DNA from 2 places in the Caulobacter sp. X genome. Region 2 is predicted to be linked to the other one. Evidence: predicted binding sites of a transcription regulator. Region 2 holds the regulator's gene; the other holds the start of a gene.
The links. Region 2 encodes HrcA, which represses chaperone genes, less so after heat shock. Its sites were predicted from a motif close to GTTAGCANTCNNNNNNNNNGANTGCTAAC; they were not measured.
Positions count from the first base shown of each region.

Region 1: the regulator HrcA is predicted to act here: its motif matches at 1,528-1,556, upstream of groES (co-chaperone GroES).

Region 1 covers NZ_PEGF01000001.1:1,764,769-1,769,829, forward strand. Annotated here, with positions in the region: gene CSW60_RS08145 (hypothetical protein) at 1-511, opposite strand, end outside; gene CSW60_RS08150 (DUF4345 family protein) at 583-1,008, opposite strand; gene CSW60_RS08155 (VOC family protein) at 1,029-1,439, opposite strand; gene groES (co-chaperone GroES) at 1,616-1,906, shown strand; gene groL (chaperonin GroEL) at 1,963-3,603, shown strand; gene CSW60_RS23640 (hypothetical protein) at 3,771-3,908, shown strand; gene CSW60_RS08170 (hypothetical protein) at 3,970-4,281, shown strand; gene CSW60_RS08175 (intradiol ring-cleavage dioxygenase) at 4,347-5,061, shown strand, end outside.
Region 2 covers NZ_PEGF01000001.1:2,187,302-2,192,362, forward strand. Annotated here, with positions in the region: gene CSW60_RS10055 (S9 family peptidase) at 1-746, opposite strand, end outside; gene dnaN (DNA polymerase III subunit beta) at 813-1,931, opposite strand; gene grpE (nucleotide exchange factor GrpE) at 2,077-2,700, opposite strand; gene hrcA (heat-inducible transcriptional repressor HrcA) at 2,713-3,789, opposite strand; gene rph (ribonuclease PH) at 3,930-4,646, shown strand; gene CSW60_RS10080 (S1C family serine protease) at 4,723-5,061, shown strand, end outside.

The DNA of each region.
Region 1 (5,061 bases), 420 kb from region 2:
GCAAGCTGCTCGGCATGGACGCGCCGCGCCGCGCGAGCGTGTCGAACAGGGTGCTCGATCCGGGCGAACGGTCGATCACCGTCGGCAACGCGCCGGCGCCGGCCTTCTCCAGCACTGCCCGCCCTTCGGCGAAGGCGATGTCACGCCGGGGACTGGTGAGCACTGGCAAGATGCGGAAGCGTTTGCTTTCGTAGATCCGCTGTTGAACAGCGAAGTCCGCGAGCTCCCTCAAGCATGGCGCGCACCACGGCGCCCACAGCGACAGCAGAGTAAGCCCCGGCTCGAACTTCAGCGCCCGAACGCCCGAAGCGCGCTCAACATTCACCTCCGGGACGGTCAATCCGGTCGGGGGCTGCTTGAAACTAAAGGCGAGGCTGTTTCCATGAAGGGCGGGCGTGTCGAGCGCCGCCGCGCGCGGCGTCGGGTCCGGAGGCAGAACCCTGGGCTGGCCGGAGTTTTCCGCTCGCGCCGCGCCCGTCATCGCCAAGGCCGCCAGACCGCGGCCGATCAACTCTCGCCTAGAAGCCGTCATGCCAAAACCTTCAATCTCAAGACGAGCCGAGGCTAGGCCAAAGTCGAGAGTCAGGCCAGCCCGACGCCCCGCGCCACATAGGGCCCGACGTTGAAGAACGGCAGGGCCAGGGTGATCCCGATCAGGGCGTTGAAGACGATCGAGCCGGCGTTGAAGCGGCCGGCCTCGCCGTCGATCGCCGCCGAGAGCGCCCGCGCCGCCGCCGCGCCCAGCCAGCCGACCGCCAGCACCATGGCCATGGCCGCGCCCAGCCTCGGCTGATAGCCGAGATACAGCGCCGCGATCCCGTGCGAGGCGATCAGCATGCCGCCGAACGCGCGTCCCTCCGCGAACAGCGGCGACTTCGGCGTCTCCTCGTCGGCCAGACCCGCCAGGCCGATCATCGTCTGCGGCCGCGCCAGGATCATGCCGCCCAGCGCCCCGCCGATGACACAGGCCACCACCGCGAGAAACAGCGACAGGAAGTAGCTGGACATCGGGTCTCCTTGGGCTTGCGTCAGGCGGGCGCGTGACAGACGGCCTCGACGTTCCGACCGTCCGGGTCAAGAACGAAAGCGGCATAATAGTTGGGATGATAGTGAGGCCGCACGCCGGGCGCGCCGTTATCCGTCCCGCCGGCCGCCAGGGCCGCGGCGTGGAAGGCGTCGACCTGGGCGCGGTCGGCGGCCAGGAACGCCACGTGCATCGGCCCGGTCGGCGCCGCGCCCTGGCTGACCCAGAAGCTGGGCTTGCCCGCCTGGATGTCGCGCCGATCCTCGGTCGGGCCATAGCCGATGAAGGCCGAACTTCCTGTCTCCTCGGCGCTGACGCTCATCACCACGGCGATCCCCAGCGGCGCGAAGGCCGCGTCGTAGAACGCCTTGGCGACCTGGAGATCCCGCACCGTCACGCCCATATGGTCGATCACTGGACCGCTCCCGTTAACCGCGCGCCGCAAAAAGTTCGCATCGGGCGTTCTTGACTCCCCGAGGGCCGGCGCCTAACTGACGCTCGTCGTTAGCACTCGGAGGGAGCGACTGCTAACAGCACCGCTCCCCCTGCCAACGAAGCCATTAAATCAAACCGTTCCGACGGAGAACCACAATGAAGTTTCGTCCCCTGGGCGACCGCGTCCTCGTGAAGCGCGTCGAAGAAGAAACCAAGACCAAGGGCGGGATCATCATTCCCGACACGGCGAAGGAAAAGCCTCAAGAAGGCGAAGTCGTCGCGGTCGGTCCGGGCGCTCGCAACGACAAGGGCGAGATCGTCGCCCTGGACGTCAAGGCTGGCGACCGCATCCTGTTCGGCAAGTGGTCGGGCACCGAAGTGAAGGTCGACGGTCAAGACCTCCTGATCATGAAGGAAAGCGACGTCCTGGGCGTGGTCGAGGCTTAAGGCCTCCCTGTTCCCAGCGCTTTTCGAACGCAACTCTCTTTTAGAAGGGCTCCAAAATGGCCGCTAAAGACGTCTATTTCTCCTCCGACGCGCGCGACAAGATGCTGCGCGGCGTCAACATCCTCGCCAACGCGGTGAAGGTGACCCTGGGCCCCAAGGGCCGCAACGTCGTCATCGAAAAGTCGTTCGGCGCTCCGCGCACGACCAAGGACGGCGTCTCGGTCGCCAAGGAAATCGAACTGGCTGACAAGTTCGAGAACCTCGGCGCGCAGATGATCCGCGAAGTCGCGTCGAAGACCAACGACAAGGCCGGCGACGGCACCACGACCGCCACGGTCCTGGCCCAAGCCATCGTCCAGGAAGGCCTCAAGTCGGTCGCCGCCGGCATGAACCCGATGGACCTGAAGCGCGGCATCGACAAGGCCGTGCTGGTCGCCGTCGAGGACATCAAGAAGTCCTCGAAGAAGGTCACCACCAACGCTGAAATCGCCCAGGTCGGCACCATCTCGGCCAACGGCGACAAGGAAGTCGGCGAGATGATCGCCAAGGCGATGGACAAGGTCGGCAACGAAGGCGTCATCACCGTCGAAGAAGCCAAGACCGCCGAGACCGAACTCGACGTCGTCGAAGGCATGCAGTTCGACCGCGGCTACCTGTCGCCGTACTTCATCACCAACGCCGACAAGATGGAAGTTCAGCTGGAAGAGCCGCTGATCCTCCTGTTCGAAAAGAAGCTGTCGTCGCTGCAGCCGCTGCTGCCGGTGCTGGAAGCCGTCGTCCAGTCGGGCCGTCCGCTGCTGATCATCGCTGAAGACGTCGAAGGCGAGGCCCTGGCCACGCTGGTCGTCAACAAGCTGCGTGGCGGCCTGCGCGTCGCCGCCGTCAAGGCTCCGGGCTTCGGCGACCGCCGCAAGGCCATGCTGGAAGACATCGCGATCCTGACCGGCGCTCAAGTCGTCAGCGAAGACCTCGGCATCAAGCTCGAGAGCGTCACGCTCGACATGCTGGGCCGCGCCAAGAAGGTCTCGATCACCAAGGACGACACCACGATCGTGGACGGCATCGGCGAGAAGGAAGCCATCGAGGCTCGCATCTCGCAGATCAAGCGCCAGATCGAGGAAACCACCTCGGACTACGACAAGGAAAAGCTGCAAGAGCGTCTGGCCAAGCTGGCCGGCGGCGTCGCGGTCATCCGCGTCGGCGGCTCGACCGAAGTCGAAGTGAAGGAAAAGAAGGACCGCGTTGACGACGCCCTGAACGCGACCCGCGCGGCCGCCGACGAAGGCATCGTCCCGGGCGGCGGCACGGCTCTGCTGAAGGCCTCCAAGGCCCTGGCTGGCCTGACCGGCGACAACGACGACCAGACCGCCGGCATCGCGATCGTCCGTCGCGCCCTGCAGGCTCCGATCCGCCAGATCGCCGAGAACGCCGGCGTCGAAGGTTCGATCGTGGTCGGCAAGATCCTGGAAAACGACAGCAGCTCGTTCGGCTTCAACGCCCAGAGCGAACAGTATGTCGACCTGGTCGCCGACGGCGTCATCGACCCGGCCAAGGTTGTCCGCACGGCCCTGCAGAACGCCGCTTCGGTGGCCGGCCTGCTGATCACGACGGAAGCCGCGATCGTCGAAGCTCCGAAGAAGTCGGCTCCGGCCGCTCCGGGCGGCATGCCCGGCGGCATGGGTGACATGGACTTCTAATCTTAGAAGTTCAGCACACCGCTGAAACGGATGAGGGCGGGGCCGAAAGGCTCCGCCCTTTTTCTATCCACCGGCTATCCACCGGTATTCGCGGTAAATGCGAGACCACACGCATCCAAGCGCCCCGATCGGCGTTAGGCTACGGCTTCGCTAGCATGGAGGCCGTGATGTCGTTCGTGCGTGAGTACCCCGCCCCGCGCCGTAAGCGCGCTCCGCGGACACCCTTGAGTATCGTCGTGCTGGGGCTGTCGGCCTGGCTGGTGCTGGGCTTGGTGAGCCAGGCGGCCTTTCAGCTGATCGGCTGATCGGCTGATCGGCGGTCAAAGGCCCTTACAGTTCGAGGCGGAACGCCCTAAGTGCAGGCCCATGTTCCGCCAGCGCCCCGACGCCGATCTGATCGTTCAAGGCTGGGTCATCGGCGTCATGGTCGAGGTCCCGGGCGAGCGCGCGCCGGTGCGCCACTACTTCGCCGTCGGCAAGGCCGATCGGGCGCAGGCCGAATGGACCGCCACCGACCTCGCCCAGACCGAGGGCGCGATCGCCTCCAGCCCCGTCGACGGCCATGAGCCGGTCGAGGCGATGCACGAGATCGTCGCCTATCGGATGCGAGACCTGGGGCTGAAGAGCGGCGAAGCCCGGCGGCTGGGCGACAAGTATCCGCGCCGCTGGCTGTTCTGACACGCGCTTTCGGCGCGTTTCAGCTGGGTAATCGCCACGCCCCAATTGGCGGCTAGAGCCGGGACATGCCTCAGCTCTTCTCCCCCAACCGCCGTCGCGTCCTGGCCCTGGCCGCCATCGCGCCCGCCGCCTCGGCCCTGCCCCGCCCTGCCCACGCCGACGCCCTGGTGCTGACGCCCCAGGTCACCCAGGGTCCCTACTGGTTCGACCCCAACCTGCTGCGCGCGGACATCACCGAGGGCCAGCCCGGCGTCCCGGCCCGCGTGCGGATGACCGTGCTGGACCAGGTCGGCGCGCCGATCCGCGGCGCGCGGGTCGAGATCTGGCATTGCAACGCCTCGGGCCTCTATTCCGGCTATGACGGCCAGGGCGACGACCAGAAGACCGGGACCAAGGGCCAAACCTTTCTGCGCGGCGGCCAGCTGACCGACGCCGGCGGCGCGGCGCTCTTTCGCACCATCTGGCCGGGCTGGTACCAAGGCCGCACGCCGCACATCCACGCCAAGGTCTTCCTCGACGCCCGCACGGCCCTGACCTGCCAGCTGTTCGTCCCCGACGCGCTCAGCGAATACCTGTACGAGAACGTCCCGGCCTATAAGCGCCCCCGCAAGCGCGACACGCTCAACAGCAACGACGGCATCGCCCTGCAGGGGGGCGCGGCCATGGTCGCGGCGGTCAAGGAAGGCAAGGACGCCTACGAAATCGCCTTGACCGTCGCCATCGATCCGCGAGCCGACTGGAAGGACGCCGGCTTTGGTCCCGAACAGCCTGGATCGGGCC
Region 2 (5,061 bases):
CCGTCGGGCGTGAAGGACCCGCCGCCATAGGCGATCTTGCTCGCGCCCTTCTTGGGCGGATTGAGTTCGGTCAGTTTGCCGGTGGCGACGTCCAGCAGCCAGCGCTTGGATTCCGAGATCGAGTAGTAGCGCCCCAGCAGCACCGTCTTGCCGTCGGGCGACACCGCAAGCGGCGAAACCTGCCCCTCGCCCTTGAAGATGACCTTGGTCGCGCCGGAGGCGTCGCGCATCAGCACGTCATAGTCCGCCGATCCCTTGACCGCCCGCGACCACACCAGGGTCGATCCGTCCTTGGACCAGGCCGGCGAGCCATTGCGGGTGCCCGGCTCGGTCAGCTGGACGGTCTTGCCGTCGGCGTCGCGAAGGAAGAGCTGGAACCATTCGTCGCCGCCGGTGTCCTTCGAGAACAGGATCTGGCCGTTCGGCAGCACGTGCGGCGAAGACACCGGCTCATCATAGAAGGTGATCTGGCTGCGATCCGCGCCCGGCGCGGCGACGACGTGCAGCTGGTTGGTGTTGCCAAAGCGCGTGGTGATGATCATGCCGCCGCCCGGCAGCCAGTCGCCGAACGACGCCGAGCGGGCGTTCTGGTAACGCGCCAGACCTTCGCGGATCGAAGACGGGGCGACGGGCACGTTCTCAAGGATCTGGTTGCCGATCTCACGGCGCTCCACGGCCTGGGAAAAGGCCGGCGCGGCGGCGGCGAGGGCCAGGATGGCGGCGGAGGCGACGAACAGCTTCTTCATACGAGACCCCGAACAGCAGAACGGGCGCCCAAAGCGCCCGCTCATTGAACCCAAAAACGCCGCGGATCAGACCCGCAGCGGCATCAGCACGTACTTCACGCCCGGATCGACCGGATCGACCACCAGGGTCGGGCTGGCCGGATCGGCGAAGCGGAACTCGGCCTGCGGACCGGCGATCTGGCCGCAGACGTCGAGCAGATAGCGGGCGTTGAAGCCGATCTCGAAGGGCTCGCCGTCGTAGTCGACCTCGACCTCTTCCACGGCCTGGCCGGCTTCCATGTTCCGGACCGTCAAGGTGATGCGGCCCGGCTCGACGGCCAGCTTCACCGAGCGGCTCTTCTCGGCCGAGATGGTGGCCACGCGGTCGACGGCCTTGGCGAACAGGTCGTTGTCCAGCGTCAGGATCTTGGCGTTGTCGCGCGGAATCACGCGCATGTAGTCCGGGAAGGCGCCGTCGATGACCTTGGAGGTCAGGGCGGCCGCGCCGAACTCGAAGCGGACCTTCTGGGGCGAAACCTGCAGGTCGACCGTCTCGCCGGCCGATTCCATCAGGCGGCGAGCCTCGGCGATCGTCTTACGCGGCACGATCACGCCCGGCAGGCCGACCGCGCCTTCGGGCGCCGGCATCTCGGCCAGGGCCAGGCGGTGACCGTCGGTGGCCACGGCGCGCAACTTGGTCTCGCCGCCGTCGTTGACCGTGTGGAGATAGAGGCCGTTCAGATAGTAACGGGTCTCTTCGGTCGAGATCGCGAAGCGGGTCTTGTCGATCAGGCGGATCAGCTCGTTGGTGTCCACCGCGATCCGGCCCGACAGGCCATCGCTGCTCATCACCGGGAAGTCGCCGGCCGGCAGCACCGGTAGATTGAAGCGCGAGCGGCCCGCCTGGATCACCAGGCGCGGATCATCGCCGCTGAAGCTCAGCGAGACATCGGCGCCGTCCGGGAGCTTGCGGACAATCTCATAAAGCGTGTGGGCGGGAGCCGTGATCTGGCCGGGGATGTCGATCTGGGCCAGGCCCTCGTCGATGATCTCCATATCCAGGTCGGTCGCCGAGAACGACAGCTGGTCGCGTTCGGCCGACAACAGGATGTTCGACAGGATCGGGATGGTGTTGCGCCGCTCGACGACGCTCTGCACGTGCCCCAGCGCCTTCAGGAGCGCCGCCCGTTCGATGGTAAGCTTCATAGTCCGATCCAGATCGTGCGGGCGCTCACAGCAGAATCGCCCGCTACCCCCGCGATGAATGGACCGCCGACATTATCGCAAAGCGCGAAGGGGGAAAGGGGGCGCGCCGCTCATTTGCGCGCCCCAAGAGGCAAAATCGCGGGTCTTAGGCCTTGGTGTCGAAGGCGCCGCCCGAACCATCGCCGTCCGCGGCCGCCTCGGCATAGGGATTGCCGCCCACCGAAGCGTCCGACGGGGCCGGACCAGTCGAGCCCTTGGCCGCCACGGCGACCATGGCCGGACGCACCAGACGTCCCATCAGCTCATAGCCAGCCTGCAGCACCGCGACGACGCCGCCGGCGGCGACCTCGTCCGACGGCTGCTCCATCATGGCCTGGTGCAGGTGCGGATCGAACTTCTCGCCCTTGGCCGGATCGATCTTCTTCAGGCCGTTGCGCTCGAAGGCCGTCAGAAGCTCCTTCTCGGTCATCTCGACGCCGATGACGAAGTTCTTCACGACCGGATCGGCCGAGTCGCGCGGGCTGTGGGCCGTGGCGCGGGCCAGGTTGTCGGCGGCGCCCAGCAGGTCGCGGGCGAACTTCTGGATCGCGTAGGCGCGCGCGTCGTTCATCTCGCGCTCGGCGCGGCGCTTGGTGTTCTCGGCCTCGGCGGCGTAGCGGAGGGCCTGCTCCTTCAGGGCGGCGACCTCGGCCTTCAGCGCCTCGACCTCTTGAGCGAGGTCCTCGGTCTCGAACGGCGTATCTTCAGCCGGCGTTTGCTCGTCGGTCATCTCTTAAGGTCCTTATCCATCCATCATGCGTCCGAGCACCCGGGCGGTGTAGTCCACCAGCGGGATGACCCGTGCGTAGTTCAAGCGGGCGGGCCCGATCACGCCGATCGCGCCCAGCACCTTCTGCCGGCCTGTCATATAGGGCGCCGCGATCACGGAGGAACCCGAAAGCGAAAACAGGCGCGTTTCGGCACCGATATAGATGCGCACGCCCTCGGCGTCGCGCACATCGTCGAGCAGGCCGATCAGCTGCCCCTTTTGCTCGAGGTCGTCGAACAGTTGCCTGACCCGGTCGATGTCCTCGCGGGCCCTGGCGTCGGCCAGCAGGTTCGCCTGCCCCCGCACGATCAAAGACCGCGCGTCGCCCTCGCCGCCGCTCCAGGCCGCGAGGCCATCCTCGACGAGGCGCGCGGCCGTTTCGTCTAGTTGGCGGCGGGCGAAGTCCAGTTCAGCGCCCATCTCGGCGCGCGCTTCACTGAGAGTGCGACCGCGCAGGCGAGCGTTCAGGAAATTGCCGGCCTCCTGCAGGGCCGACGGCGTCACGCCCGGCGCCTGGCGCATGAGACGGTTCTCGACCTGGCCGTCCTCGAACACCATGACCGCCAGCACCTGGCCGCCGCCCAACGGTACGAACTCGACGTGCTTGACCCCGCCCTCGCGGACCGGGGTGACGACGATCCCGGCGCCGCCAGCCAAGCCCGACAGCACGGCCGAGGCCTCGGCCAGGGCCTCCTCGAAGGATCGCCCCTTCACAGCCAGCCGGGCCTCGATCGCCTGCTTTTCCGCCTCGGCGATGTCGCCGACCTCCAGGAAGCCGTCGACGAACATTCGCAGCCCGGCATGGGTCGGCATGCGGCCGGCGCTGGTGTGGGGCGCGTCCAGCAAGCCGAGCTGCGCCAGGTCTTGCATGGTGTTGCGGATCGACGCGGGCGACAGCGCCACCCCGCCCTTGGAGATGGTGCGCGACCCCACGGGCTCGCCGGTCTCGAGATAAGACTCCACCACCCGCCGAAAGATGTCGCGGGCGCGGGCGTCCAGATCGGCCAGCCCCGGCGTGCGGACGATCGCCCCTGGAAACAGCTGCGTCATGACGAAGTCATCTTGAGCGTGTCGTCTCGAGTCGTGTCGTTTGGGACCCGGTCAGCGAACAAAAGAAGTCGGCCCCTTTCAAGTTCCGCCTTCAATAGGATAAGCGGCCCCATCGACCTATTCAAATCCCGGAGTTTCCCATGCGTCCGTCCGAACGCGCCCCCGACCAGATGCGCGCCGTCACGCTGGAAACCGGCGTCAACCGCTACGCCGAAGGCTCATGCCTGATCTCGTTTGGCCACACCAAGGTGCTGGTCACCGCCACGGTCGAGGAGAACCTGCCGGGCTGGCTGCGCAACAAGGGCCAGGGCTGGGTCACCGCCGAGTACGGCATGCTGCCGCGCGCTACCCACAGCCGCGGTCGCCGCGAGGCCGCCGCCGGCAAGCAGAGCGGCCGCACCCAGGAAATCCAGCGCCTGATCGGCCGTTCCCTGCGCGCGGTCGTCGACCTCAAGGCCCTGGGCGAGCGCCAGATCACGCTGGACTGCGACGTCGTGCAGGCCGACGGCGGCACCCGCACCGCCTCGATCACCGGCGCCTGGGTCGCCCTGCGCCTGGCGACCAAGTACCTGCTGGACGAGGGCGTGCTGAAGACCGACCCGATCATCGGCCAGGTGGCCGCCGTCTCGTGCGGCGTCTTCAATGACACGCCTGTCCTCGACCTGGACTACGAAGAAGACTCCAGCGCCGAGGCCGACAGCAACTTCGTGCTGACCAACGCCGGCGACATCGTCGAAATCCAGGCGACCGGCGAGAAGCGCGGCTTCACCCGCGCCGAGTTCGAGGCGCTGTACGGCTTGGCTGAAAAGGGCATTGGCGAGCTGTTCACCCTGCAGCGCGCGGCGATCGAGGGCTAACCCCCTCTCGTCGGGCCCCTCTTGTCGGGAAAGGCGCCAGGACCCAGATTCAAATCCTGAAGATCAGGAGTTCTGCTTGCCCACCCCGTTCGAAGGTTACGAAGTCGAAGCGCGCCTGCGTCCGTCGGCCGAAGCCTATCGGTTCGACCTCGACCAGACGCTGGCCAGCGTCGTGGCGCTTGAGGCGAAGGTCCCGGCCGACGCCTACACCGCCGCGATCCTGGGGACCGAGCGTGTCGGCAACGGCGTCGTCATCGGGCCCTCGGGACTGGTGCTGACCATGGCCTATCTGATCACAGAGGCCGAAGAGGTCGTGCTGACCCGCAATGACGGCCGCCGTGTTCCGGCTCACGTGCTGGGCCTCGACAGTCGTTCGGGTCTTGGCCTGGTTCAGGCGCTGGAGCCGCTGGACCTG